DNA from 3 places in the Thalassospira sp. SN3W genome. Region 1 is predicted to be linked to each of the others. Evidence: predicted binding sites of a transcription regulator. Region 1 holds the regulator's gene; each other region holds the start of a gene.
What was found. Region 1 encodes PhoB, which activates phosphate uptake and scavenging genes when phosphate is short. Its sites were predicted from a motif close to TNTCATAAAACTGTCA; they were not measured.

Region 1 (9,936 bases):
CGCTGATTGCAATGTTTGTGGCGGTGCCGGTCGGTTTGTTCTCTGCCATCTATATGGGTGAATATGCATCGCCCAAATTCCGGGCCGTTGCCAAACCTGCGCTTGAAATTCTGGCGGGTGTTCCGACGGTTGTTTACGGCTTCTTTGCGGCCCTGACAGTTGCTCCGTTCTTGCGCGACAATGGTGCTGTGCTTGGACTTGATGTCAGTTCCGAAAGTGCGCTGGCTGCGGGGCTGGTCATGGGGGTCATGATCATTCCGTTCGTGTCATCGCTGTCTGATGATGTCATGTCACAGGTGCCGAAGTCGTTGCGCGACGGATCGTATGGCCTTGGTGCAACAAGGTCTGAAACCATTCGGCATGTGATTTTCCCCGCAGCCCTGCCCGGTATTGTTGGTGCGGTATTGCTGGCGGTGTCGCGTGCGATTGGGGAAACCATGATCGTTGTGATGGCTGCCGGACTCGCCGCCAACATGACGGTAAACCCGTTGCAGGCCGTGACCACTGTTACCGTGCAGATCGTAACACTTCTGGTCGGTGACCAGGAATTCGACAGTGCCAAAACCCTGTCGGCATTTGCACTGGGTCTGCTTCTTTTCCTTATCACCTTGGGTCTGAACGTGTTTGCCCTTAAGGTTGTTCAGAAGTATCGCGAGAAATATGACTGATATGGCATCGCTTATGGAAGACAGAGCCGCCGCAAAAGTGATCTCTGGCAATCTGCACACGCCGGTTGACTGGGACAGCCCGAAATTGGCACGTAACATTAAAAAACGTTACGCAGCGGAACGCAGGTTCAAGATTTACGGCTTAAGCGCAATTGCCATCGCTCTTATGGCGCTGGTTGTGCTTGGCTATTCGATCATTTCGAAAGGTTATAGTGCCTTTTTCCAGACCTATGTTCAGATGGAAATCTTTTTCGACCCGGCCAAGATCGATCCGGACGGAACAGGTGACCCGGCAATTATTGGCCGGGCCAATTTTGATGGTCTGATCAGGGATGCACTGAGCAAACAGTTCCCGGAAGTGAGCGGACGTAGCGAACGGCGTGATCTCTATGACATTGTTTCGGGCGGGGCATCTTATGATCTGCGCGAGAGGGTGCTTGAAAATCCGTCTCTGATCGGACAGACCCGGAAGGTCTGGCTGATTTCCGGTGACGACTTTGATATGCTCAACAAAGGTTACATCAGTGCAAACACAGACGAAGGCGACCGTCGCCTGAATGATCAGGAAATTGGTTGGTACAATTCACTGGTCTCCCAAGGATCGGTTGAAAAGCAGTTCCATACGCGGTTCTTTACCAATGGTGATTCCCGCGAACCGGAATTGGCCGGGATTTGGGGCGCTGCGGTCGGGTCTTTCTATACCCTGGCTGTGACACTGATACTGTCGTTTCCGATTGGTGTTCTGGCGGCGATCTATCTGGAAGAATTTGCACCGCGAAACCGGTTCACGACGATTGTCGAAGTCAACATCAACAACCTTGCGGCTGTGCCGTCGATCGTGTTCGGTCTTCTTGGGCTTGAGGTTTACCTTAATGTCATGCACCTGCCGCGGTCGGCCCCGGTTGTTGGTGGTCTGACGTTGGCCCTCATGACATTGCCGACCATCATCATCGCATCACGTGCGGCGATCAAGGCAGTGCCGCCGTCGATCCGGCAGGCGGCCCTTGGTCTTGGGGCGTCGCCGGTTCAGACGGTGACCCATCATGTGTTACCGCTGGCGATGCCCGGTATTCTGACCGGGACCATCATCGGCATGGCGCAGGCTCTTGGGGAAACCGCGCCGCTTCTGATGATCGGTATGGTGGCGTTTATTGTTGATATCCCGGGCGGTGCACTTGATCCGGCGACAGTTCTGCCGGTGCAGATTTATCTGTGGGCGGATAGTCCGGAACGTGCCTTTGTCGAGAAGACTTCGGCGGCCATCATGGTCTTGCTGGGCTTCCTGATCCTGATGAACGGATTGGCCGTGTATCTGCGCAAGAAATTTGAACGGAAGTGGTAAAATGGCTGTTGTAACTCAAAGCGCAATGACGGCAGAGCCGTCAGTCACTAGCCCGAAAATGACGGCCCGTGACCTCAATCTTTTCTACGGCGACAACCAGGCGCTTTTTGATGTCAATCTTGACATTGTCGAACGCCAGGTCACAGCACTTATCGGCCCGTCGGGCTGCGGCAAATCAACCTTCCTGCGGTGCATGAACCGCATGAATGACACGATTGACGGTGTCACGATCAAGGGCAAGGTAACGCTTGATGACCGTGATATCTATGACAAGGCAATCGACGTTGTTCAGTTGCGCGCGCGCATTGGCATGGTGTTCCAGAAACCGAACCCGTTCCCGAAGTCGATTTATGACAACGTGGCCTATGGCCCGCGTATTCACGGTCTGGTGAATTCGCGCGACGAGCTCGATGAAATCGTCATGACCTCGCTTGAACGGGCGGGTCTACTGAAAGAAGTCAAAGACCGTCTGCCGGAACCGGCAACCGGTCTTTCTGGTGGGCAGCAGCAGCGTCTTTGCATTGCACGTGCGGTTGCCGTCAGCCCCGAAGTCATCCTGATGGATGAACCGTGTTCGGCACTTGACCCGATTGCAACCGCAAAGGTCGAGGAACTGATCGACGAGCTTCGTTCGAACTACACCATTGTGATCGTGACGCACTCCATGCAGCAGGCTGCCCGCGTGTCGCAGCGCACGGCGTTTTTCCATCTCGGCAAGCTGGTCGAAGTGGGCGAAACCGATCAGATTTTCACCAATCCCAAGGACGAACGCACCAAGGGATACATTACGGGTCGCTTCGGTTAAGTCCGGGCAGGAGTATTTTCGATGGTCGATGAGAAACATCATATCGTCAGTTCGTTTGACGAAGAACTGACCCGTCTGAACAACATCATTTCGCAGATGGGCGGGCTTGCCGAAAGTCAGCTGATTTCCGCCATTCGTGCGATCGTTAAACGGGATTCGGAACTGGCCGAGAAGGTCATTCTTTCCGATCACCGTATCGATACGCTGGAACAGGAAGTGCAGGATTTTGCCGTACGTCTTCTGGCCCTGCGTCAGCCGATGGCAGATGACCTGCGGCAGGTGGTGACCGCGCTTAAACTGTCCAACGATCTGGAACGTATCGGTGATCTGGCGAAAAACATCGCCAAGCGTGCGCAGGTTCTTAACCAGGTGCCGCCGATCCGCCCGGTTCAGGTGATCCCGAACATGGCCAAGCTGTGCCAGGAAATCATCAAGGACGTTCTGGATGCCTATATCGAAGGTGATGCGGAAAAGGCCCAGCGTGTCTGGGCGCGCGATCAGGAAGTTGACGATATGTACAATTCCCTGTTCCGTGAACTGCTGACCTATATGATGGAAGATCCGCGTAACATCACGGCATCGACCCATCTGCTGTTTATCGCCAAGAATATCGAACGTATTGGCGATCATGCGACCAACATTGCCGAAACGATCTATTACCGGATCAAGGGCGAAGACCTGCCGATGGATACTCGGCCAAAAAATGACGCGGCGAACTTTGCCGTCGTAGAACCGAATGAGTGACACTGGAGCATAGGAAGATGGACCCAACGGTTCTTATCGTCGAGGACGAAGCTGCAATCGTAACCATGTTGCGCTACAACCTCGAACGCGAGGGGATGCAGGTTGTCGAAGCCGGGGACGGTGACGAAGCGTTGAAAATTCTGGCCGAAACCCATGTCGATCTGGTCCTTCTGGACTGGATGCTGCCGGTGATGTCAGGGATCGAGGTTTGCCGCCAGATCCGCCGGAAGCCTGAAAGCCGCGATTTGCCGGTGATCATGGTTACGGCGCGTGGCGAAGAAGGCGACCGCATCCGCGGCCTTGATACCGGGGCCGATGATTATGTGACCAAGCCGTTTGCGATTGGTGAATTGCTGGCTCGTATTCGCGCACTTCTGCGTCGATCCGGTCCGGCGCAACCACAAGGGCAGTTGATCTATTCCGATATCGAAATGGATCTGGCCGCCCATCGTGTCAGTCGTAACGGCAAGGCTATCCATCTTGGCCCGACCGAATTCCGTCTGCTGCGTTATTTCCTGGAACATCCGGGGCGGGTTTTCTCGCGCGAGCAGCTTCTGAATGCGGTTTGGGGGCCGAATATCTATGTCGAAACCCGCACGGTTGATGTTCACATTCGTCGTCTGCGCAAGGCATTGAATGACGTCAAGGGAACGCGCGATGTGATCCGCACGGTTCGTGCCGCGGGTTATGCACTGGATGTCGAAGCCGCCTGATTGCGGTTATTCCGGAAGACGAAACGAAAGACCCCCATTATTGTGATGGGGGTCTTTGCGTTTCAGGTGCTTTTCCTGGATTTTGCCGGTTTGGCAGTTTTTTGTGCCTGGTCTTCGGTTTTTTGGCGCGCGGTGCGCGGGGCAAGTTCGTTCATCAGCAGCATATCGGCACGCCGGAACTTGGCTATTTCGATATCGATATCTTCCTGCGGGATATCGCAGGCCGCCAGAACGTGATCGGACAGGCGTAAACCGGTTTCAAGTACCTCTGGGATGGCCGCATCGGCACCACTGCGTGACAGCGGACCGATATGGGTGATGTCCTGGGCACGGGCAAAGATTTTCAGATGCGGATAATGCTGTCGCAGCAAGGCGACGGTCTTTTCCGTTGCGTGCGGGTTGCCCATGGCAACGGCGGCAATATGGGCCTGTTCGGTATGGGCGGCACGAAATGTTTCCGGTCGGGACCCATCGGCAAAATAAACCGGCAGACCTTCGGCTCGGCCACGCGAAACCTGTTGGGCATCGGATTCCAGAACGATAAACGGGATTTCCTTGGTGCGCAGCAGACGGGCCAGAACCCGGCCCACGCGCCCGCAACCAATCACCAGAACATGTTTCTGAATGCCGTCGGTTTCATCCGAGATCTCGCTTAGCTGATCGGTTTCCTTGGGATGAAGCTTCTGTTCGATGCGATGGCCGAGCGAAATCAAAGTCGGCGTCAGACCCATCGAAATCGCAACCACCGGGATCAGCATCACGGCGATGTCAATCGGAACCGCCCCGTTCTGCGATGCCAGTGCAAGCATGACGAAGGCGAATTCACCACCGGCGGCCAGGCTCATGGCGACCCGGATTGACGATGCCCGGTTAAAGCCGATCAGCAGGGACAATCCGAAAAGAACCGCTGCCTTTATGACCAGAAGCCCGATCAGCCACAAAATGATCGTTCCGGCCTGACCGATGACCACATTGGCATTGACCGACATTCCCACAGACATGAAGAACAGCGACAGGAAAACACCGCGAAATGGCGAAATGTCGGCTTCGATCTGATGGCGGAATTCGGTTTCGGCCAACATTACTCCGGCGATAAAGGCACCAAGCGCCATTGAAAGGCCCGCGGCTTCGGTCAATGTGCTGGCAGCCAGAACGACAAACAGGGTCCCGATTGCAAAAAGTTCCGGGTTTTTAAGGGCCGCAATATACCGAAACAGTCGTGGCAGCAGATAACGACCGGTCAGCAACAATACAGCAACCGCCCCCACACCGCTTAGTGCGCTGATCCAGGGGCTGGTTTCGCTCCCGGCATTGCCTGCGGCCTGCACCATGATCAGGAAGGGACCAACCGCAACGTCCTGCAACAGCAGGATGGCAAGGGCTGCACGCCCGAAACGTGTGTGCAACTGGCGCTCATCGGAAAGCTGTTTAAGGATAATGGCTGTTGATGACAGGGCGAGCGCCCCGGCAATCACGATGGAGGCGGGCATATCGTAATTGATCAGCAGCAATACACCGAACATCACGGCCATCGTGACGCCGATCTGCAGGAAACCAAGGGTCGCGAACCGGCCCCCAATCACACGCAGGCGTTCGCGCGACAATTCAAGACCGATCATGAACAGCAGAAAGACAATGCCAAGCTCGGCGACGGTTGAAATGTCTTCGCGGTCACTGATCAGGCCAAAACCGAAAGGGCCGATGCAAAAGCCACCGATCAGGAAACCGATGATCGAGTTCGCACGTAATTTCTGTGCCAGCGGGACGGCAATCACCGCGGCGGTCAGGACAAGGAACAGCTCGAAAAGAACGCTGTGTGACATGATGGATTATGCGTCCGGCGCAGATAGGCGTGTAAAGGAAGTCGTTCAAATCAGGATAGCGGAAATACCCCTATGATTTCTATGGAAATTTCGCGTATGAGAGGGCATCTGTGATGGATGACACGTCTTAAGAGCAGGCGACCGCGACGATTGCTTTCGGCATGCGTGCCAGTGTGGGAACCGCATCACACCGATGTGAAGAATGGTATTACGACGGGACGACGCAGCTTGCTATTCTGCGTTCGCAATGCCATGTTCCGCTGGCCTGTAAAAGGGCATGAAAAAATCAGAAATTTCCCCAAACGAGCAGGCCGGAATTGGAACAGTTCATCCCCTATTTGCAGATTATCGGTGGTCTTGTGCTTTTGACTGCCGGTGGTGAGTTCATTGTTCGCGGTGCTGTCGGTCTGGCGCTGTTGATGGGGGTTTCCAAGATCATTGTCGGTTTGACCGTGGTTGCCGCAGGGACGTCGGCCCCCGAATTTGTCGTGTCGCTGAATGCGGCGCTTGCCGGGTCGGGCGACATCGCGATGGGGAACGTGGTTGGTTCTAACATTGCCAATATTCTTTTGATCCTCGGCGCAACAGCGGTTCTAAAACCGATTACGGCATCGCGGACCATGGTTGTACGCGATGGCGGCACCATGCTGCTGGGAACCGTTCTGTTCATCGGGCTTTGCATGTTTGGCGTTGTCGAACGCTGGGCTGGGGCGGTGATGCTGCTGGTTCTGGCAGCGATCTGGTACTTTACCTATCAGCATGACAAAAAAAGCCCGGGTGATGCCAGCCACCTGCATGAGGAAGAAGTCGACGAAGTCGGCGAAGTACCAAGTGGTTGGCTCAAGCCGATTGTTGCTACGGTTATCGGGATTGTCGCCTTGACCTATGGGGCGGATCTGCTGGTGGATGGTGGTGTTTCTGTCGCGCGTCAGTTCGGTGTGTCCGAAGCCGTCATTGGCTTGACCCTTGTCGCATTCGGAACATCGCTTCCTGAACTGGCGGCATCGATTGTTGCTGCGTTCCGCGGGCATTCCGACGTTGCACTTGGCAATGTTGTTGGTTCCAATCTTTTGAACCTGCTGGTGATCATCGGTGGTGTATCGCTGATTGCGCCGATTGCCGTGCCAGACCAGATTCTGCAATCCGATCTTTGGATCATGCTGGCAGTTACCATTCTTTTGCTGGTGGTCGGCTATTTCCTGCGCGGAGTGTCGCGGATCACCGGGATCGTCTTTGTTCTGGCTTATCTGGGATATGTCGCGAGTCTGGTTACGGCATGATTGATCTTCATGCCTGAAACGGTAAATGCGGTTATGGACCGGCTGGCGGGTTTGATTGTAAGTTCCGGAATGACCAAACATAAATGACGGCGGCCGATATTTAAGGGGGCTGCCTTCCCCGGGAAGGGGCGCATCTTGATGAACGGGATGGAAACCAGATGACAGGGAAAATGCCTAAAACGGCTCTTGTAACCGGGGCTGCCAAGCGTATCGGACGGGCTTTATCGCTTGATCTGGCGACACAGGGTTATGATGTTGCCCTTCATTGCCATTCCTCGCGCAGGGATGCGGAACAGCTTGCCGAGGAAATCCGGTCCCTTGGTCGTCGCGCCTGCGTTATTTCCGCTGATCTTGGCAAGGAAGAAGACAGCAGCCGTGTCGTACGCGAAGCAACGGCTGCACTTGGCCCGATTGGTGTGCTGATCAATAATGCATCCACCTTTGAATATGATGATATCAGCACCGCCACGCGTGAGGGCTGGGACTATCATATGGAAGCCAATCTGCGCGCACCGTTTGTGTTGTCGCAGGATTTCGCCAAACGGCTGCCCGCCGGGCAAAAGGGCGTCATCATCAACCTGATTGATCAGCGTGTCTGGAATCTGACACCGCATTTCATGACTTATACCTTGTCCAAGGCCGGCCTTTGGACGCTGACCCAGACACTGGCACTGGCATTGGCGCCGCACATCCGGGTCAATGCGATTGGTCCCGGCCCGGCACTGCCTAGTGTCCGGCAAACACAGGAAGTTTTCGATCAGCAATGCGATCAGACGCCCCTGAAAATTGGGACAAACCCGCAAGAGATTTGCGACGCGGTACGATTTTTCCTTGCCGCGCCAGCCATCACCGGGCAAATGTTAGCGCTTGACGGCGGGCAGCACCTCAATTGGGCGCCCAGTGGCGAACAGAATATGCCAGAGGAATGATGCGTCGGGCTTGGGTTCCGGACATCTGGCCGCACCAAGCGCAGCACAAGGAAGACCAGACCATGACCGCAGGCCTTAAGCAGGACGATAACATTACGACACTGCCCTATGCAGATCATGCCGGCAGTTTGCGTCGTGTCTTCGTGCGTGACATGGTTGTCGAGACATCCATTGGCGTATATGACCATGAAAAACATGCTCCGCAGCGGGTGCGGATCAATCTGGACCTTGCCGTTCTGGAAGGCGAGGGTGTCCAGAATGACGATATTGCCACTGTTTTAAGCTACGAGGATCTGGTGACCGGCACGCGGGAAATTTGCCGCGACGGTCATGTGAACCTTGTGGAAACCCTTGGGGAAAAACTGGCCGATATGTGCCTGGCGGATCGTCGGGTACGCAAGGTAAACGTCCGGGTTGAAAAGCTTGATGTCTTTGACGACGTTGCCGCGGTCGGAGTGGAAATAGAGCGCTTTAATATCGCGCGCTGATCCCATCCATAAATCTGCTTAAAATTTACTTTTGTTAACGGTTTTGGACGGGGACTCTGTGATTCCTCTAGGCCGAATCGCTGTCTCCCTTATGCACAAGCATCTGGGGGCATGGAATCAAAGGAAAATATTCTTTTTTGACTCCTGTATTACCGAATGTTTTCAGGTTGACAGTATTTTTTGTTTTTAAAAACAATAACTTAGATTGTTTGCTCAATAAATGTGCACTTCATAGAACGTTAAGACTCTCAAGGGGTGCAGCAAAGAGCCCCCCTATTACCCACAAACTTATCCACAGCCTTGGTGGACATCTTTTTTGGGTTGCGATTCTGTGAAGTGATGTTGCGACGTTAATCTTTTTGGGTATTGTCGGAAGCCACTTTGAGAAGTGACAGCCGTCACAACTTTTGATTTTTAATAAATCTGCCGGAGACGCCTGATGAAGCCTGAAACCCCATCCGAAAACCCCGCTCGGGAAATCGGATTGTCGCTTGATGGCGATGATTATGACGGGGGGGCTGCGCGCGGTGTCGAGGCCATCAAACATGCGCTGAAAACCATGCCGGGATCGGCCGGTGTCTATCGCATGATTGATGACAAGGACCGGGTTCTTTATGTCGGCAAGGCCAAGAACCTTAAAAAGCGGGTGGTGGCCTATACCCGTCTGATGCAGTTGCCGATACGGATTGCCCGTATGGTCGCACAGACGGTGCGGATGGAAATCATCACCACCCACACCGAAGCCGAGGCGCTTCTTCTTGAATCCAACCTGATCAAGAAGCTTAAACCGCGTTACAACATCCTTCTGCGCGATGACAAAAGTTTCCCCTATATCCTGATCACCGAGGATCATGATTATCCGCGCATCGTCAAGCATCGCGGGGCACGGGCCAAGGATGGCAGTTGCTTTGGTCCGTTTGCGTCCGCCTGGGCGGTGAACAACACGATCAACCATTTGCAGCGTGCCTTTTTGCTGCGCTCCTGCACGGATGCCGTATTTTCCAACCGGTCGCGTCCGTGTTTGCTGTATCAAATCAAACGCTGTTCCGCACCGTGTGTGGATCGGGTTGCCAAGGCAGAATATGACCGGCTTGTCGATATCTGCCGTGACTTCCTGACCGGGCGCAGCCAGAAAATCCTCAAG
Region 2 (9,936 bases), 1.3 Mb from region 1:
CACCGACCTGCTGGCGCGCGCAAAAAAGGCGGGTGCTGACGATGCGGATGCCGTTTATGTCGAAGGCACGTCACTTTCGGTATCGCAGCGACTGGGCAAGATGGAAAAGCTTGAACGATCCGAGGGGGCCGATCTTGGCCTGCGTGTTCTGATCGGCAAGCAGCAGGCGGTTGTGTCGTCATCGGATACCAGCGAAAGCGCGTTGAACGAACTGGTCGAGCGCGCCGTTGCGATGGCGAAAAACGCCCCCGAAGACCCGTTCTGCGGCATTGCCGATCCATCCGAACTGGCCGAAACATTTGATGTCGAGGCGCTTGAGCTTTGCGAGTCGGGCGAAGTCAGCCAAGAAAAACTGATGGCGTGGGCGACCGCCTGTGAAGAGGCTGCACGGTCGGTTGAAGGTATCACCAATTCCGAGGGCGCGGATGCCGGTTGGGGCACCCACCAGATCACGCTTGCCGCGACCAACGGCTTTGCCAATTCCTATGCTGGCAGCGGCAGCCACATTTCCGTATCGGTCCTTGCAGGAACCGGCACCGGGATGGAACGCGATTATGATTATGACAGTGCGGTGTTTTCGACCGATCTGCGCGATCCGGTCGATATCGGCCTGAAGGCGGCGGAAAAGACCCTGAAACGGTTGAACCCGCGCAAGGTCAAAAGCACGCAGGTGCCGGTGATTTATGACCCGCGTGTTTCGGCATCCCTCGTCGGCCATCTGGCCGGTGCGATCAACGGATCGGGCATTGCACGCGGCACCAGCTTCCTTCTGGATGCCATGGGCAAGGAAATCTTTGCGCCGGGGATCAACATCATTGATAACCCGCACCGCAAACGTGGCCTGCGGTCCAAACCGTTTGACGCCGAAGGCGTCGCCAACGAGAAACGCCATCTGATTGAAAATGGTGTTCTGAAAACCTGGATCATGGATTTGCGGTCCGCCCGCCAGCTTGGCCTGAAATCGACCGGCAACGCATCGCGCGGGGCCGGAAGCCTGCCAGGACCATCCACCACCAACCTTTACATGGAACCGGGCACCATTTCGCCCGCCGACATGATCAAGGATATCAAGCAGGGCCTGTATATTACCGAAATGATCGGCAGCAGTGTCAACGGCGTGACCGGCGATTATTCGCGCGGGGCATCGGGCTTCTGGATCGAAAATGGCGAGCTGGCCTATCCGGTTTCCGAAATCACGGTTGCCGGAAACCTGAAGGACATGTTCAAAACGGCCATTCCGGCCAATGACCTGACCTTCAAATACGGCACGAATGCCCCGACAATCCGGATTGATGGCATGACGCTGGCCGGGCAATAAGCCAAAATTACCCAGATGTGATTTGTAACAGGGGTGCGTTTTGCGCATCCCTGTTTTCATTTTGGCGGCCATTGCATTGGTCGGCATAGGCCTGAGGCACCATAACCCGCACCGGATAAGGCGACAGGCTGATTTCACACGGCAGTTTACCGGCACTTTCGCCGTCAATCTGCAAGGGTGCGGGGCCGCAATGGCTGGTGATGGTCAGACGTTCGGTCTGCACGACCGACACGTCGGTTTGCGCATGCAACCGGTTCAGGGTCAAAGCAATCCCGTAGCGTGCCAGCGCCATAAAGCCGCTGCCGGGCATCAGCACGACATCAAGGCTGTTATCGGTCAGTTTGGCATCGGGGGAAATAACAAACGCCCCGCCATAATGTTTGGCATGGGTCGCAACCACACCGGCAACGCGATATTGTTCGCGCCCGATATTAACTTCGAAATCGCGGTGATGCGGAAAGATAATATTGCGCAAACCTTCGATCACATAGGCACCCTTGCCGATCAGTCGTTTGAGTTTCAGTGACACATTTGCGACCGTATCGGCATCCGCCCCCATGCCGACCATCAAAAAGAATGCCCGGCCATTAACCAGACCGGGCCGCACCCAAACCTGGGCCGGATTGTTTATATAATCGGCAATCGCCTGTGCGCGGATTTCAAGCCCGACCTCGACCGCCAGAACATTGGCCGTTCCCAGCGGAATGATGCCAAGCGGCGGGACTTCGTGACCTTCGATCTGGGCATCAAGCAGGCCGTTGAGGGCCTCGTTCAGCGATCCATCGCCACCGGCAACAAACAGCCGTTGATGGGCACGAACCTTGCGCGCCAGTTCGCGAGCATGACCGGGATGGGTTGTCTGTAACAATTCAACCTTTACACCGGCTTTTTGCAAAATGCTTGAAAGGAAACGTTGTTTATTCCCGCCAGCGCGCGGATTGAAGATAACAGTCACCCCGGAATGGGTCATTGCGAAAAACTTCCGTAATAAAAATGAAACATTACTTTCGCGTTCTCTTTATAGAAAATGAAACATGTAACAGTATATTGACAGAACCGATAAATTTATATGAACGGGTTATATATTCGCGCGATTTGTTTTAAACCATTACTGGTTGGGGACACTATTCGGCATGTAAAACCGTCGAATTCCAGCCATCCTTTTGGCAGGATACGGAGGAGCGGCAATGACAGCGATGACGCTGCAACCGCATTACCGCACGGTCTGGATTTCGGACGTCCATCTCGGAACGCGTGGATGTCAGGCAGATCTTCTTTTGGATTTCCTCAATGAAGTGACGGCAGATACCTATTATCTGGTCGGCGATATCATTGACGGCTGGCGGCTCAAGAAAAGCTGGTACTGGCCCGAAAGCCACCACGCCGTTATCACGACAATCATGGAAAAGGCCAAGAACGGGGCAAAGGTCATTTTTGTCCCCGGCAACCATGATGAATTCGCCCGTGAGTTTGTCGATATGACCTTTGGACATGTCGAAGTCAAGATGAACGACATTCACGAGACGGCGGATGGCAGAAAGCTTCTGATCATTCACGGCGACGAGTTTGACGGTGTGGTCAAATACGCCAAGTGGCTCGCCTATCTTGGGGATACGGCCTACAACCTCGCGATTGTCCTGAACCGTTATTATAACGGCATCCGTCGCAAACTGGGTTACGGATACTGGTCACTGTCGGCCTATCTTAAGAACCGGGTCAAGAACGCCGTTCAGTTCGTCTGCAATTTTGAAAATGCCGTCGCCCACGAAGCTGCCAAGCGCAAGGTGGACGGTGTTGTATGCGGGCATATCCATCATGCCGAAAAACGCATGATTGGCGATGTCCTTTACTGCAATGACGGCGACTGGGTTGAAAGCTGCACGGCCCTTACCGAAGACCAGAACGGCAAGCTTGAACTGCTGTACTGGGCTGAAATGCGCCAGATGGCGATGACACATTCCCAACCCGGCCGCGATGCTGCCAGTGCCCCATCCCTTGGATTGGGCAAACTGATGTCGCTGTTTCGGGTTGTCGGGGACAATAACCGTGCTGCCAATGCCAGTTCCAAAAAGAGCAGCGGCACGCCAATTGGAAAGACCGCATGAGAATTTTGATCGTATCCGATGCCTGGTATCCTCAGGTAAATGGTGTGGTGCGCACCCTTGAAACCGTGCGCAGCGAACTGGGCGAGATGGGACATGATGTGCATATCATCTCGCCTGATCAATTCCGGACGATCCCCTGCCCGACCTATCCTGAAATCCGGTTGGCCCTGTTTGCCAAACGCAAACTGGCCCGGATGATTGATGCCCTGCAGCCGGTTGCGATCCATATCGCGACCGAGGGCCCATTGGGTCAGGCGGCACGTGCTTATTGCCTGAAACGCGAACTACCGTTTTCATCAGCCTATCACACCCGGTTCCCGGAATATCTGCATGCGCGGACACGGCTGCCGCTTTCGATTTCCTATCGCGGGATGCGACGGTTCCATAACAAATCACAATCGGTCATGGTGGCCACGGAATCGCTTCGCGAAGAGCTGGCTGATCGCGGCTTTAACAGGCTGAATATCTGGTCGCGGGGTGTTGACCTTAACCTGTTCAAACCGCGACCCGATGCAAGTTTCGGGGATTTCCCAAAACCGCACTGGCTGTTTGTCGGTCGGGTGGCGGTTGAAAAGAATATCGGCCATTTCCTTGACCTTGACCTACCGGGGACAAAATTTGTTGTCGGCGACGGGCCGCAACTGGCGGAACTCAAATCGAAATACCCGAATGCACAGTTTCTCGGGAAAAAGGTTGGCGAAGAACTGGCTGTCTGTTTCGCATCGGCAGACGTTTTTGTCTTCCCTAGCAAAACCGACACTTTCGGCCTTGTCATCCTTGAGGCGATGGCGTCCGGAACCCCGGTTGCGGTTTTCCCGGTTCAGGGACCAGCCGATATCGTGCGCGGGACCAAGGCAGGCGCCATTGATGCCGACCTTCGCAAGGCGGCGATGGCGGCACTTGAACTTGACGGCAAGGATGCGCGCGCACTCGCAGAACAATATAGCTGGCGCAATTCCGCCAGTCAGTTCCTGCACAATCTGGCACCGTTTTCAGGCGGGTTTGACGGGGCGGCAGCCAAACGTCTGGCCGTTGAAGACATAACCGAAGCAAAAGAACCGGCGATTGTCATGCCGGCGCAATAACCGGCAGCCGTTTATTATCTGGCAAACTGAGATCCGTCCTGCGGGGTTTCTTTCCCTCGCAGGCTTCGGCGTAGAGTGCCATATGCCCGCATCGCATTGATCGCATCCGTCCCAAGCCACCGACGGAACGGTTTAAGCGCGACATAAACCGGCCGGATAACCGCCACGATACGGGACAGAGGTTTCATCTGTGGTGCGGTCATGCCGCTGCGGCTCAGATAAGCCTGCCATCCGGAACGCAAAAGATCGGGACGACGTTTAAAACCGCGCTGTATGGAAAACACAAACAGCAGAATGTCGCGCGCCTGTGCGTCGGGCAATGGCATACGTTTATTGGGGTCTTCTTCGAAATCAATAAAACCGATCCTGCCATCATCCCGAATGGTCATGTTGCGCAAAAGAGGGGCACCATGCGCAAAACCATTGGCATGCAAATCCGCCAATGCAGTTCCGGCCATGGCAATCAGTTCAGCGACACGTGCTTCATCCCCAGCCTTGACCGCATCGCTGATTACGGTTTGCAAGATCGCTCCGTTATCGCCAATAGCGATCCAGTTATCGGCGACTTCGAGAAGATCAGGCACCAGAACGCCTGCACGGTTCAGGGCACGAAGGACTTCAGCCTCGCTTGCCAGACCGGCCTTGCCGCCTGGCGACACTGTCGGGCGCAACATCGGTATCCGCGTCAGGGTTGCGACAAAACGCTGCAAGCGGTGCCAGCCCTTTTGCTTTGGCCGGACAGCCTGTTTGATCCAGATACGCCGTCCTTTCCACCGCAATGGAAAAACCCGTGCGCCAACACCTTGGGCAATCGTCTGTTCCACGATATCGTGGAGTTGCTCTGTCATTTTTTTATCTTATATGTCGTTTTTCGTGGCCTGCATTCCTGCAGGCCCTGTCAGTATCAGTTAAGTTACGTTGCTGCGGCTTGCCGCACCTGCCCGGGCATGCTAGCAACAGCCCGGAAAGATCAAGATATCCATGATGCCTCATCCATATAGATAGTGTCGGACTGACACAATCGGAAATGGCGTCGCACGACCGGGAAGAATTCATTGCCAAAGCATTCGCTAGATCACACGACGGAACATTGGAATACGTGGCCAATGATCAGACGCATCGTTCAGGATGCGGTTGCCCCTTATTTCGGCAAGATTGTCCTGGCTCTGATTTGCATGGCGCTTATGGCTGCCGCGACTGGCGGTTATGCCTATCTGATGGATCCGGTGATTAACGAGGTCTTTGTCAAAAAGAACCCGGCGATGCTGGTCCCTGTCGGGGTTGCCGTCCTTGCGGCTTTTGCGCTGAAAGGCTTTGCCAACTATGGGCAGTCGGTTTTGATGAGCTATGTCGGTGGTCGCATCCTTGCCGATATTCAGAACAAGCTTTACGAACATGTCATCCGGCTTGATATCGGGTTCTTCCACAATACCAATACCGGCAAACTGATCACGCGTTTCACCAGCGATATCACCGCGATGCGGGCCGCCGTTTCCGTATCGCTGACCGGTTTTGGCAAGGACTTTTTGACCGCCATCGTGCTGATTGGCGTCATGTTCTATCAGGACTGGCAGCTTGCCATCATTGCGTTCACGGTGTTTCCCGCCGCCATCCTGCCGATTGCCCGCCTGGGCAAGCGCATGCGCAAGGTTTCCGCCAACACCCAGCAGCAGATCGGTGAATTTGCAACCCTCCTTGAACAAACCTTCCAAGGTGTCCGCCATGTCAAAGCCTATGGCATGGAGCCCTATGAATGTTCGCGGATGGAAAAGCTTGTTGAAACCGTCTTTGATCTGAGCTTCAAGGCGCAGAAAGTCAGCGCACGTTCGTCCCCTATCATGGAAACACTCGGCGGCGCTGCGATCACGACCATCATTATTTACGGCGGTAGCCGCGTCATTGACGGGGCAAGCGATCCAGGCAGTTTCTTTTCGTTCATCACGGCCCTGTTGCTGGCCTACGAGCCGGTCAAGCGCCTTGCCAATATCAATATCAATTTGCAGGCCGGTCTTGCAGCATCGCAGCGCGTGTTTACCGTCCTTGATATCGAACCGGAAATTCGCGATGCCGACGATGCCAAAACGCTTCAGGTCAAGGGTGGTGCCATCCAGTTCAAGGATGTTTCCTTTTCTTATAACAATGAAACGACGGCGCTGCGTAACATCAGCCTTGATATAGAGGCCGGTCAGACGATTGCCCTTGTCGGGCCGTCGGGTGCCGGTAAATCGACCATCCTGAACCTGATCCCGCGGTTCTATGATATCAATGCCGGTGCGATCACGATTGATGGTCAGGATATCCGCGATGTAACGCTGGAAAGCCTGCGATCAGCGACCGCACTGGTCAGCCAGGAAATCACGCTGTTTGACGATACGGTTCGATCCAACATCGCCTATGGCCGATTTGGCGCAAGCGATGCCGAAATCGAAGAAGCCGCACGTCATGCAGCAGCCCATGATTTCATCCTGCAACTTGAAAACGGTTATGACACCATTGTCGGCGAACATGGTGTGAAGCTTTCAGGCGGCCAGCGCCAGCGGATCGCGATTGCACGTGCGATGTTGAAAAATGCCCCGATCCTGCTTCTGGACGAGGCAACATCGGCCCTTGATACGGAATCCGAACGCCACATTCAGGGGGCCCTGACCGAATTGATGAAAGGACGGACGACGCTTGTCATCGCGCACCGCCTTTCGACGATTGTCGATGCCGACAAAATTTGCGTCATTCAGAACGGGCATGTTACCGAACAGGGACGCCATGAAGAATTGCTTGCGCTTGGAGGGGCTTACGCCAATCTCTATAATCTGCAATTCTCGGAAGAGAGCGATAACTAGGCCGACAGAAATCGGGATAAACTGGCGTGCAGTTTCATAAGCGGATCATAAAAAGCGATCAGGCGCGCAGCACTTTGTGCTGGCTTGCGGCAACCTATATCCGGTTCATTCGTCTTACCGGTCGCTGGCACACGGAAGGTGGCGATCATCCTGCGCATTTCCTGACCGAAGGAAAACCCTTTATCGTGGCTTTCTGGCATCAGCGGTTGCTGATGATGCCCTATACATGGCGTTCGGTTGCGGGGAACCGACCGTTTAACATGCTGATTTCATCGCATCGCGACGGTGAAATCATTTCCCGCACCATCGGTCATTTCGGAATTGCGACAATTGCCGGGTCAACCGGACAAGGCAAGGGCGGCGCGGCAGCGTTGCGGCGTATTCTCAAGGCCCTCAAGGCAGGCGAAGTCGTCGGCATGACCCCGGATGGACCGCGCGGACCACGCATGCGGATTTCCGATGGCATCGTTCAGGCCGCACGACTGGCCGAAGTCCCGATTTTCCCACTGACCTATTCTGCCTCAAGACGCCGCGTTTTTGGCAGTTGGGACCGGTTTGTTTTGCCGCTTCCATTTTCAAAAGGTGTCTTTAGCTGGGGCGATCCCATCCATATCCCGCGCGATCTGGATGACGACGGATTGGAAGAAAAGCGGCTGGAACTTGAAGCAGCTTTGACCAAGCTGACACAGGAAAGCGATGCCAAGCTTGGCCTTGACGTGATTGAACCTGCCGGACCGGATGAACTTCCCAAACAGAAGCGGTCGGCCGTGGTGGCGGCGGCAGAACAGGAAACGGCCAAATGAGCCTGTTTTACGCCTATCGCGTTGCGACACGGCTTTTGGGTCCGGTACTTGGTCTTTATCTGCAACGGCGCAAAAAACGCGGCAAGGAAGATGCAGGAAGGATCGGCGAACGGTTCGGTCATGCCAGCGCATTGCGCCCGAAGGGAAAGCTGGTCTGGATACACGGGGCCAGCGTTGGCGAATCCCTTTCCGCCCTGCCGGTGATTGATGCCCTTCGCGCGCGTTTTCCCGATGTGTCGATACTTGTCACCACCGGCACCGTCACATCCGCGGCAATGATGTATCAACGCCTTCCGGAAGGTGTGATCCATCAGTTTATTCCGATTGACCGACAGGTCTGCGTTGCCCGTTTCCTGCATCACTGGAAACCTGATGTTGCACTTTGGCTTGAAAGCGATTTCTGGCCCAACATTCTGACAAAGGCCAAAAAGGCGGGGACCAGACTGGCACTTCTGAACGGTCGTATCTCGGCCCGAAGTTTTAAAAGCTATTCCCGGTTCCCTTCCTTCATTACCCCGGTGATCTCGGCCTTTGACCTGATCCTCAGTCAGGGGGCAGAGGAAACCGGGCGTTTCATCGCATTGGGGGGAACCGATGTTCGTGCGGTCGGGAACCTGAAATTCGCAGCCCCCGCCCTGCCGGTTGATAGCGACACGTTGTCCGAACTCAAGACACAGATTGGCAATCGTGCCGTATGGCTTGCCGCAAGTACATTTGACGGCGAAGAAGCCGCATGCGCGCAGGTTCATAAAAGCCTTGCCAGCAAACATGAAAACCTTCTGACGGTGATCGTTCCCCGCCATTCTGATCGGGCCAACGATATCGAAACCGACCTGATCGCAAAGGGCCTGCGCGTGGCGCGCCGAAGCCTTGGCCATGTGATTACCGATCAGGTTGATGTTTATCTTGGCGACACCATGGGCGAGATGGGGCTTTATTACCGGCTTGCACCGGTATGCCTGATCGGCAAGACCCTTTGCGCATCGGGTGGGCAAAACCCGCTGGAACCAGCAAGGCTTGGCTGTGCGATCCTGCATGGCCCGGATATGAGCAACTTTAACGAAATCAGCCGCGAACTTCTTGCCGCCAGAGCATGCCGTCCGGTTGCCGATATCGATGATCTGGCCCGGCAGGTTGATACCCTTCTGACATATCCGGAAAAGGCCCGGGAACTGGCAAATGCTGCGCTGGAATATGCCAATTCCAAGGCCGAGGTGCTTGATCGGACGATGGATGCAATCGCGCCGCTTTTAATCAGCGAGGCCGCCAATGCGCGCCCCTGATTTCTGGCAAGCGGATGGTTTCTGGGCCAAGGCATTATCGCCCCTGTCGCTGCTGTGGCGGGCGGGTGCGGGCATTCGCGCCATGAAAACAACCATGCGTCATCCCGGATGCAAGGTTTTCTGCGTTGGCAATTTTACCATCGGCGGTGCTGGAAAAACCCCGACGGCAATCGCGCTTTATCACACGCTGCACCATATGGGCATCAACGCCCATTTTCTGAGCCGTGGCTATGGCGGGCGTGAAATCGGCCCGCATCGCGTTGATCCGGCGACCGATACGGCCTCCGATGTCGGTGATGAGCCGCTGCTTTTGGCACATACCGCCACAACGTGGGTTTCGCGTGACCGGGGCATGGGGGCTGAAACCGCCCGTCATGCCGGGGCCGATGCGATTATCATGGATGACGGACTGCAAAACCCGTCCGTGATCAAGGATTGCAGCTTTGCCGTTGTCGATAGTGGTTTCGGCATTGGGAATGGTCGCGTGATCCCGGCTGGGCCGATG
Region 3 (9,936 bases), 2.0 Mb from region 1:
ACGAAAAAGAAGGCAAATCGGCCCAGACGATCTATCGTCAGTTGGCCCGTGCCGGACGCCGTGCGGCGTGGCTTGCCCTGTCGCCGCTAACCGGTCGTACCCACCAGCTGCGCGCGCATTGTCAGGCGATGGAATGCCCGATCCTTGGCGATGGTAAATATGGCGGGGCCAAAGCGTTTCTTGATGGACTGTCAAACCAGATGCATCTGCATGCGCGCGCGATTGACTTTCCCCATCCGGTGACCGGCCATCGCGTCGTGATCGAAGCCCCGGTGCCCGAACATTTCAGCGCAACCATCAAAGCGCTGAACTTTGATCCGAAAACGCCAACCAAATTCCTGACGCCGGAAATCCACCGGGAAAAGGAAATCAAACCGAAACCCAAGGCAAAGCCGTCCCGGTTGCGGAAAAGATAACGGATGCGTTCAGTGTCCGAAACGCGAAAAGCCGACGCAGTGCGTCGGCTTTTTCGTCCCTGTCAACGGCGTTGATGACAATCGATCTTTAAGGGCGCGCGACCATTTTGTCGAAGCGGTTGATAAACGCATCATGAACCCGGCGCAGATGTTGGGCGTGGACCGTATTTCCCGTACGTTCGCACATTTCCGCCTGGCTTTTGATCATAATAGCAATCCGTTTGCGCCCCCGTGGGGTGTGCACCATGCTTTCGCCTTCCTCAAGGGCGGTCAGAAGGGGGATGTGTTCACACTCGGCAATCGCGAGGATTTCCTCCTCGCTCAGATCGCTAAAATCGATGCAGTCCCGCAGTGTGAGCATGTTCAGCCTCCGCAGTTTGCGTGCTAACAGGATCATCCTAACCCTACCTTGGGGTGTTCGAAAGCGTGTTGAAATTTACCATTGGTTTCCATTGCTTGCCGCAGAGCAAAAAATGCGTCGACTTTGCATGGGCTAGAGACTCGATCTTTGGCGGACTTTGGAATAGTCTCCGCCGCGATATGAACAGAACTGGATGACTTTTGATGGCGAACGATCCGCTCAGGCTTGTGGTTTTTGATTGTGACGGTACGCTGGTTGATAGCCAGCATGCGATTGCGCATTGCATGGATCATGCCTTTGCCGCACATGACCTTGATTGCCCCGGCCTTGAAAAGACACGTACCATCATCGGTCTGAGCCTGCCTGAAGCGATCCGCAAGCTTGCCGCACCGGGCATGATCGATGACGCAATTATTGAAGGCGTCACCGCGGCCTATAAGGCGGCATTCTTTGAATTGCGCCAGACCCCGGATTTTTACGAGCCGCTTTTCCCCGGTGTGCGCGAAATGCTGGCCGCACTGGATACGCGCAACTGGCTTTTGGGGGTTGCGACGGGCAAGGCGCGCCGCGGTCTTGATGCCGTTCTGGCGCGCAACGCACTTGAAGGCCGGTTCGTTACCCTTCAGACATGCGACAATCATCCGAGCAAACCCCATCCGTCGATGTTGCATGCGGCCATGGATGAAACCGGTGTGGATGCGCCCAATGCGGTGATCATTGGCGATACCGCCTATGATATCGAAATGGGCCGGGCGGCGGGGATGCTGTCGATTGGTGTCAGTTGGGGCTATCACGATATTGAAACGCTGAACAATGCCGGGGCGCATGCCGTGATTGATCATTTCGATCAGCTGCCCGGATTGCTGGAAACCATGTGGGGAACTGGCCGCGATGCTGCCTGAAGCCGATCACAAAGATGACGATCTGAAACCGATCCGGGTGGAAATCACCGTTCCGGTCGAACCGGAATACGCGTTCGAGGCATTCACCAATGGCTTTGGCAATTGGTGGCCGACCGACAGCCATTCGCTGGCGCGTGAAAACTGCAAATCTGTCGAAATCAATCCGGGCCTTGGCGGCAAGATTGTCGAGCATGCCAAGGGCCGCGATCCGGTGGTCTGGGGCACTGTCGATATCTGGCAGGCAGGCGAACATGTTGCCTTTACCTGGCATCCGGGCTGGGAAGAAGGGGCTTATACCCGCATTAGTGTCACGTTCGAACAGAATGCCTTTGGCCGCTGTGTGATCCGGCTCAAGCATTGGGACTGGGAAAATCTGGGCGAAATCGCCCCGATGGTCCGCGACGGCTATGAAAGCGGCTGGAAATATGTTTTCGAACAGTGCTTTGCCAATTACCTGACGGCCAAGCGCCACTGACTGCTTTTTAAAGCAGGCCATATTCCATCAAATCGCGGCGCAGGCGGATCGGGTCACGGAACCAGTGGGTGGCAAAGCCCATTTCGCGCGCCTGCTGGATATTCTTTTCGCTGTCATCGATAAACAGGGTTTCGCGCGGATCAAGCTTGAACCGCGCGGCGGTCAGATCGAAAATCTGCGGGTCGGGCTTGGCCAGTTTTTCCTGACCCGATACCAGAATGCCTTCGAAATGGCTTAGGAAACCGAACCGTTCAATCGCATGCGGCCAGGTATCCGCCGACCAGTTGGTCAGCGCAAACAAACGCACATTGCCGCGTGATTTCAGTTCTTCAAGAATATGAACGGTGCGGTCAATCGACCCCTTCATCATTTCCGGCCAGCGGTCCATCCATGCCGCGATCTGGTCGCTATATTCCGGATAGCGATGCTGAAGATCGGGTATTGATTTGGTAAAGCGAAGCGCACCCTTGTCATGCAGGAAATTCCAGTGCGGATGACAGATTTCTGTCAGGAAACGTTCCATTTCGGCATCATCTTTGAAAATCTTGCGATACAGATGCCGTGGATCCCAATCGACCAGAACGCCGCCCAGATCAAAAAGAACCGTTTCGATAGTACGCATGATTTCCTCGGATGATTGGGAACGGGATCGACGTTTGGCTGTTAAAGCAGGCAACAGCAGACAGGGCAAGGGGACATTTGCATGACAATTGCCAGGATGGCGGTACAAAGGGTTGATCTGTAACGGGTTTGAGTGCGTACTCTTTGGGGTGACAGGGATTTATGACGCGCGCGTGATTTGCAAATTCTTCGCTTCTTGCGAAATGATGACGCTAAGAGCATCATGCAAAATACAACCTGATAAAACGCCTGATCGTAACCAGACAGAGGAGGCTTGAATATGTGCACGCTTGACGGATGTGGCGTAAACGACCATCTCGGCCCGCCGCCGAAGGCCACGGATGAAGATCGCCGTCTGTTCCTTAAAGGCGCGGTTGCCTTGCCGCTTGCGGTTATTCTGGCCGATCCGATTTTGGCCCATGCCGCCGGATCGACATTGTCCCCCGTGACCATCACCACGCCGGGCGGGGAAAAAATGACCGCCGAAATCGCCATGCCGGCAACCCTTCCGGCCCCGACCGTCATTCTGATCCATGAATGGTGGGGCCTGAATGATCAGATCCGCGCGGTTGCGGCAGAATATGCCAAGCAGGGCTATATCGCGCTTGCGGTTGATCTGTATGGTAAGCCGCCCGCAACCTCGGCCGACGGGGCAAAGGCGCTGATGTCGGCAGTCAATCCGGCGATTGCCACCGAAAAATTGCAGGAATCCGTCAAATTCCTTAAAAATCACAAGGATTCAACCGGCAAGGTGGGAACGGTTGGCTGGTGCTTTGGTGGTGGCTGGTCGCTCAATACCGCGCTTGCCGCCGATGTCGATGCGGTTGTTGTCTATTACGGCAATGTCAAAAAGACCGCCGAGCAGGTTTCAACCCTGAACGCGCCGCTGATGGGGCATTTCGGCACCCTTGATAAAAGCATCAACAAATCGATGGTCAACGGGTTCGAGGAATCCCTCAAGGAAGCCGGGAAAGCCGACTATCAGATTTTCTGGTACGAAGCCGATCACGCCTTTGCCAATCCGACCGGCGGCCGTTATGACGCCGAGGATGCCAAACTGGCGTGGGAACGCACGATGGGTTTCTTTGACGCCCATCTGTCCTAAGGCTTTATCGCAATCGCCAGAACATCAAAAGGCCGGGGTTTTCCCGGCCTTTTGCGTGCCCAAGCGGTGCGATCTTAATTGGTCGGATTTCCGCGATTGGCCCATTTGGTGGACCGGCGTTCGATGATGTTAAACAGCTCGTACATCGCAATCCCCATCACCGCGATCACCAGCAACCCGGCAAACACCAGCGGCATGTTGAATTTCGACGATGCCGACAACATCAGATAGCCAACACCAAGGTTTGATGCGACGGTTTCGGAAATCACCGAACCGACAAAGGCCAGCGTGATCGCAACCTTGAGCGATGCAAAGAAATAGGGCATCGCACGTGGGAATCCTACCTTGATCAGAATATCGCGCCGGGTCGCGCCAAGGGATCGCAACACATCGCGCAATTCCGGTTCAAGCGTTGCCAGTCCCGTCGCCACATTGACAACAATCGGGAAAAACGAAATCAGGAATGCGGTGATGATCGCGGGCACCGTACCGATGCCAAACCACATGACAAGAACCGGGACAAGTGCCACCTTTGGCACCGAGTTGAACCCGACCAGAAGCGGGTTGGCCGCGTCATAAACCGCCTTGCTGGACCCGACAAGCGCGCCCAGAACCACACCAAACACGACCGCAATGGCAAAGCCCGCCAGGGTCGTATAAAGCGTATGAACCGCATGCATCCAGATCGCACCGCGGAAATCCCAGCCGACCATGATGCTTTCCGACGGGGTCGGCAGGATATAGACCGGAATATTGAAAATCCGGACAATCAGTTCCCAGATCACGAAAAGCCCGATTGCACTGATCCAGGGGGTGGCTTTGGACAGGTCTTTTTTCTTGGCCATGATGCTTTCAACCTTCCCTTATGCCGCGCGCACGTCACGGATGTGACTGCGCAATTCGTGGACCAGATCGGTGAAGGGCTGCGTGAATGTCGTTTCCTGATCGCGCGGGCGGGGCAGGGTGTTTTCACGCTGGACCAAAATCGTACCCGGGCGCTTGGACATCACATAAATCGTATCGGCGAGATAGGCTGCTTCGCGCAGATCATGGGTCACCAGGATCACGGTAAAGGGCCGCACCATCCAAAGATTTTGCAGGATGTCCCAAAGCTCTTCGCGGGTGAAGGCATCAAGGGCACCGAACGGCTCGTCGAGCATCAGAAGATCGGGTTCATGGATCAATGACCGGCAGAGCGATGCGCGTTGCTGCATCCCGCCTGACAATTCCCACGGGTATTTGTTTTCTTGGCCTTCAAGCCCGACACTGGCCAGAAGCTTTCGCGCGCGGTCTTCATATTCGGCACGGTGCTTGCGCAGGCGGTTGCGATGCGGCTTGACGATTTCCATCGGCAGCAGGACGTTATCAAGGGTCGTTCGCCACGGCAGAAGGGTCGGGTTCTGAAACGCCATGCCGACGATCTTAAGCGGCCCGGAAACTTCCTTGTTATCGACGATAACCGTGCCTTCGCTGGGCGGCATCAATCCTGATACCAGTTTCAGCAGCGATGACTTGCCACATCCCGAAGGTCCGACAACGGCAATGAATTCGCCCTTGTTGATCTTCATGTTTGTTGTTTCCAATGCCAGATCGTCACCTTCGCTGTAACGAAGCCGGACATTGTCGAGTTCGACAAAGCTTTTCGACACGGCAGTCATCCCCCTGCGTATCCTGATGATTTATTATGTGTCGGGGCCGGTTTGCCCGGCCCCGTTTGCGTGGTCTGGCGTGGCAGTTATTTCAGCATCCGGTCTTTATCGCCGGGCATGAAAATGTCGGTGAAGATATCCGCAACGGTTGGCTTGTTTTCAATGCCAAATGCCAGGCTGACCTGGTCAATCGCCTTGTTCATGCGGTCGGTCTTGATCTGGCCCATGCCTTCTTTAAGCGTCACCTCGGTGACGACATTGTCATCAATCGTCATCTGAAGGCGCTGCAATTCAAGGGCCGGGTCAATCAGCGGATCGGTATCCTTAAGGGCCGCAATGGCTTCTTCGGGGTTGGCAATCGCATCACGCCATCCCTTGACGACCGCACGCAGGAATGCGCGCAGTTCTTCCGGATGGTTTTCCATCATGTCGGGCGATGCAATCATCGCATTGCCATAGAAATCCATGCCGTAATCGAAATATTTGAAAACGGTCAGATCATCCTTGGAAATGCCCTGTGCCTGAAGGTTCAGGATTGATGTGAAATAGTGACCGGTGATCGCATCAACGTCACCACGCACCAGCATCGGTTCGCGCAGCGGCGGGTCCATGCTTTCCCATTTGACATCGTCAAGCTTAAGCCCGGTTGCCTGTGCAAAGGCCGGGAAAAGTTTGCGCGATGCATCGAAAACCGGCGCGCCCAGCGTCTTGCCAATCAGGTCTTCGGGCTTGGTGATGCCGCTTTTTTTCAGCATGAACAACGAAAACGGCGGGCGGTCATAAACCATGAAGACCGACTTCATCGCGCGATCCGGGTTCGATGCATTGAATTCCAGCATCGAGTTGATATCGGCAAAGCCGACATCATAGGCGCCGCTGGCAACGCGTGTGATCGAACCGACCGATCCGTTCCCGGAATCAATCGTCACATCAAGGCCCTCGTCGGAGAAATAGCCCTTTTTCTTGGCCAGCACATAGGGGGCTGCCGGGCCTTCGAATTTCCAGTCGAGTGTAAATTTGATCGCCATCTGGGCCATGGCGGATTGCGCACCAAGTGCAACGGCAATGCCGACGGTCGCGCCAAGTAGCCGCGCTTTAAGTCTCACCATTAATGAAGCCTCCTGTTTCGGGTCTTTTTGACGACCCATTGACCGAATGATACCCCTGATCGCACAGCAATGCCTGTGCCAAATCCCTTTTTTGCCGGTTTTCCTGATATGAAGGGACTGTTACGGGCAGAGTACGGTTGTTTAATAAATGGTCAATGGGGTAAATTGATCAAAAATTATACAGAAATTCTTGATAATCGCCTTTGAACATGGCGGTCCAATCAAATCGCTTGCACATGGAAACGGATTTGGGCATATCGCCATCATGCTTACAAAATCGATCAAACGTTTTTACAAAAAAGCCGAAGCCGTGCGCGACGAAGATGCGCAGGGCTGGCGTATCCATCTGGACGGAAGGCCGGTAAAATCGCCGTCCAAGGCCGAATTCGTGTTGCCGGCGGAACCGTTGGCGCATGAAATTGCGGCCGAATGGGATGCGCAGGGGGAAAAGGTTCTGCCGACCACGATGCCGATCATGCAACTGGCCGCAACCGCGATTGACCGCGTGCGCCCGCACCGGTTTGGCGTGATTGCGGAACTGACCGGATTTGGCCGGTCTGACCTGTTATGCTATCGCGCATCCTTCCCCGATGACCTTGTCCGCCAGCAGGCCGAAGCATGGCAGCCGTTGCTTGACTGGGCGCATCATGAACTGGGTGTGTCGCTTAAAGTGACCGAGGGCGTGATGCCGATCTCGCAGGAAGACGAGGCCCTTCTGCGTATTCAGGACGAGATCGAGGCACTTGATGATTACTACCTGACAGCCCTTCACACCCTGACGACGGTGTCGGGATCGGTGATCATCGGGCTTGCGACCCTGCGCGGCCGGATCAGTGCCGAGCAGGCGTTTGAGGTTTCCCAGCTTGATGAAAGCTATTCCATCGAGCATTGGGGTGCTGATGCCGAGGCGGTTGCGCGCCGCGAACGTCATCGCGCGGAACTGCTGGCCGCGGGGCGGTATCTTGATCTGATCGGGCAGCGATAAACATTCGTTGCCCTGATCAATTCATCCATTTCGCGATCATGCGATGCTGTACGGCGGCCTGTGCCGCCATCCGGTAATAGGACAGCAATTCGCGCATTGGTGATGACATCCGGTCAAAACCGGAAATGAACGCGACAATAATCCCGACCGATGTTTCGCCTTTGATCGCAAGATAGCCGCCCACAATCAGCACCGAAAGCGGGGCAAGCGCATTAAGCAGATTGATCAGGGTTTTCATTCCGAACTTGAGGATGAAAAACCACATGCGGTTGTTATAAAGGTAACTGATGCCGCTATGGATCGGGTCCAGAAGTTCCTTGTGATCGTCATCTTCGCCAGGGTGGAGTTCGCTTAGTTCGTCGCTGACTTCGCGCATTTTTTCCACGCGCTTTTCAATCAGCCGGTTGATCTGTTTTTGAATGACCGGCACCAGCGCGATTTGCGGGATCAGCGCCAGAATACCGATCAGTCCGATGATCGGCTCGACACTGACCATATAGCCAATTCCGAAAATCAGCATCCCCGCATTCACGACCGGCTGCGACAATCCATCGCCCACAAAGCCGCCCAGTTTTTCGATTTCCGATCCGATGATCGAAACTGCCCGGCCATTTTCGCCTTCGCCATTGCCGGTGCGGTCTTCGGCATAAAGGCGGCTGAGATGGCGGCGGTTGTGGCGGATCGCACTTTCACTGAGCCAGCCTTCATACATCCGAAGCATGAATTTGGTCGCCGAATGAACCACAACAACCGCCAGATAGATCACCGCCAGCATGGTCAGAAGCGACATATCCTGTTTGCTGATCGCATCGTCGACCAGGCGGCGTTGCAGTTCCAGCGGCACGATGCCAAGGGCCGCCACCGATATGGCAATCAGGCATACAACGATCTGGTGTCGGCCGCTCATAAGCCAGATATAACGCCATAAGGATTGCGCAGGGCGATTATCGCCGGTGGATTTCGGCTCGTGCGGGCGGATGCGAAACAGCTTCATGAAAGGACCGTTCTGATGGATATCATAAGGCCTTAACGCGCCAGAAGCCGTTTGGTGCCCGGCTTGTCCTGAATATTGGTATTTGTCGACCTGCTTCTAGACTTTAGTCCAGCCCGTCCTCACATATCGCAATGACGTTAGGGAAATCAGGCCTTTACAGGCTATTTTCATCTTGTGCCAGACTGTGAAAAATAATTGGCATTCCAGTACCGAATAATGCTATTCCAAATCATCATTCAGATTGCATCACCGGCATGACCATCGTCATGAACGCATTCCGGGCGGCCCAAAGTAAGGATCACGCAATATGCAGGATATTATCGCCAAGCTCGAAGTCAAACGCGCAGAGGCGGCCATGGGCGGCGGTCAGCGCCGCATCGACAATCAGCATGCCAAGGGCAAATTGACCGCGCGCGAACGGCTTGATGTTCTTCTTGACGAAGGCTCGTTCGAGGAATGGGACATGTTTGTCGAACATGATTGCGTTGATTTCGGCATGCCCGAAAACCGCATTCCCGGCGATGGCGTGGTCACCGGGCATGGCACGATCAATGGTCGGTTGGTGTTCGTCTTTTCCCAGGATTTCACCGTATTTGGCGGTGCGCTTTCGGGTGCCCATGCGCGCAAGATCTGCAAGATCATGGATCAGGCGATGAAAGTCGGCGCGCCCGTGATCGGGCTTAACGATTCCGGTGGGGCGCGTATTCAGGAAGGTGTCGAAAGCCTTGCGGGTTATGCCGATGTGTTCCAGCGCAATGTCGAGGCATCCGGCGTTATCCCGCAAATTTCCCTTATCATGGGGCCGTGCGCCGGCGGGGCAGTTTATAGCCCGGCCATGACCGACTTCATTTTCATGGTCAAGGACAGTTCCTATATGTTCGTGACCGGCCCCGATGTGGTCAAAACCGTCACGCACGAGGAAGTCACCCACGAGGAACTCGGCGGGGCGATGACCCATACCAGCATTTCCGGGGTGGCCGATCTGGCGTTTGAAAACGATGTTGATCTGTTGTTGCAGACCCGTCGTTTCATGGATTTCCTGCCGCTATCCAATAAGGAAAAACCGCCCGCACGCCTGTGCGAAGACCCGATCATGCGCGATGATTTCTCGCTTGATACGCTGGTGCCGGAAAATCCCAACATGCCTTATGACATGAAGGAACTGATCACAAAGGTCGTCGATGAAGGCGACTTTTACGAAATTCAGCCCGATCATGCCAAAAACATCATCATCGGCATGGCGCGCATGGATGGCCGCACGGTCGGCATCGTTGCCAATCAGCCGATGGTTCTGGCGGGCTGTCTTGATATCGCCAGTT

Region 2: P8T57_RS12590 (diacylglycerol kinase family protein) is a predicted target of PhoB. The motif match lies at 2,302-2,317, and genes of this name have one in related genera.
Region 3: P8T57_RS15640 (HAD family phosphatase) is a predicted target of PhoB. The motif match lies at 2,848-2,863, and genes of this name have one in related genera.

What each region holds. Positions count from the first base shown of each region.
Region 1 is NZ_CP121124.1:1,465,621-1,475,556, reverse strand. Features, by position in the region: gene pstC (phosphate ABC transporter permease subunit PstC) at 1-668, shown strand, start outside; gene pstA (phosphate ABC transporter permease PstA) at 661-2,010, shown strand; gene pstB (phosphate ABC transporter ATP-binding protein PstB) at 2,012-2,815, shown strand; gene phoU (phosphate signaling complex protein PhoU) at 2,837-3,559, shown strand; gene phoB (phosphate regulon transcriptional regulator PhoB) at 3,577-4,272, shown strand; gene P8T57_RS06605 (cation:proton antiporter) at 4,335-6,095, opposite strand; gene P8T57_RS06600 (calcium/sodium antiporter) at 6,413-7,375, shown strand; gene P8T57_RS06595 (SDR family oxidoreductase) at 7,534-8,304, shown strand; gene folB (dihydroneopterin aldolase) at 8,367-8,792, shown strand; gene uvrC (excinuclease ABC subunit UvrC) at 9,232-9,936, shown strand, end outside.
Region 2 is NZ_CP121124.1:2,793,283-2,803,218, reverse strand. Features, by position in the region: gene P8T57_RS12595 (TldD/PmbA family protein) at 1-1,318, shown strand, start outside; gene P8T57_RS12590 (diacylglycerol kinase family protein) at 1,326-2,288, opposite strand; gene P8T57_RS12585 (UDP-2,3-diacylglucosamine diphosphatase) at 2,506-3,423, shown strand; gene P8T57_RS12580 (glycosyltransferase family 1 protein) at 3,420-4,508, shown strand; gene P8T57_RS12575 (hypothetical protein) at 4,523-5,356, opposite strand; gene P8T57_RS12570 (ABC transporter transmembrane domain-containing protein) at 5,615-7,345, shown strand; gene P8T57_RS12565 (lysophospholipid acyltransferase family protein) at 7,372-8,148, shown strand; gene P8T57_RS12560 (3-deoxy-D-manno-octulosonic acid transferase) at 8,145-9,431, shown strand; gene lpxK (tetraacyldisaccharide 4'-kinase) at 9,418-9,936, shown strand, end outside.
Region 3 is NZ_CP121124.1:3,419,527-3,429,462, forward strand. Features, by position in the region: gene P8T57_RS15620 (RluA family pseudouridine synthase) at 1-416, shown strand, start outside; gene P8T57_RS15625 (hypothetical protein) at 505-777, opposite strand; gene P8T57_RS15630 (HAD-IA family hydrolase) at 981-1,679, shown strand; gene P8T57_RS15635 (SRPBCC domain-containing protein) at 1,669-2,154, shown strand; gene P8T57_RS15640 (HAD family phosphatase) at 2,162-2,776, opposite strand; gene P8T57_RS15645 (dienelactone hydrolase family protein) at 3,056-3,880, shown strand; gene P8T57_RS15650 (ABC transporter permease) at 3,955-4,725, opposite strand; gene P8T57_RS15655 (ABC transporter ATP-binding protein) at 4,744-5,538, opposite strand; gene P8T57_RS15660 (ABC transporter substrate-binding protein) at 5,616-6,638, opposite strand; gene P8T57_RS15665 (ATP12 family protein) at 6,904-7,623, shown strand; gene P8T57_RS15670 (ABC transporter ATP-binding protein) at 7,640-8,617, opposite strand; gene P8T57_RS15675 (carboxyl transferase domain-containing protein) at 8,925-9,936, shown strand, end outside.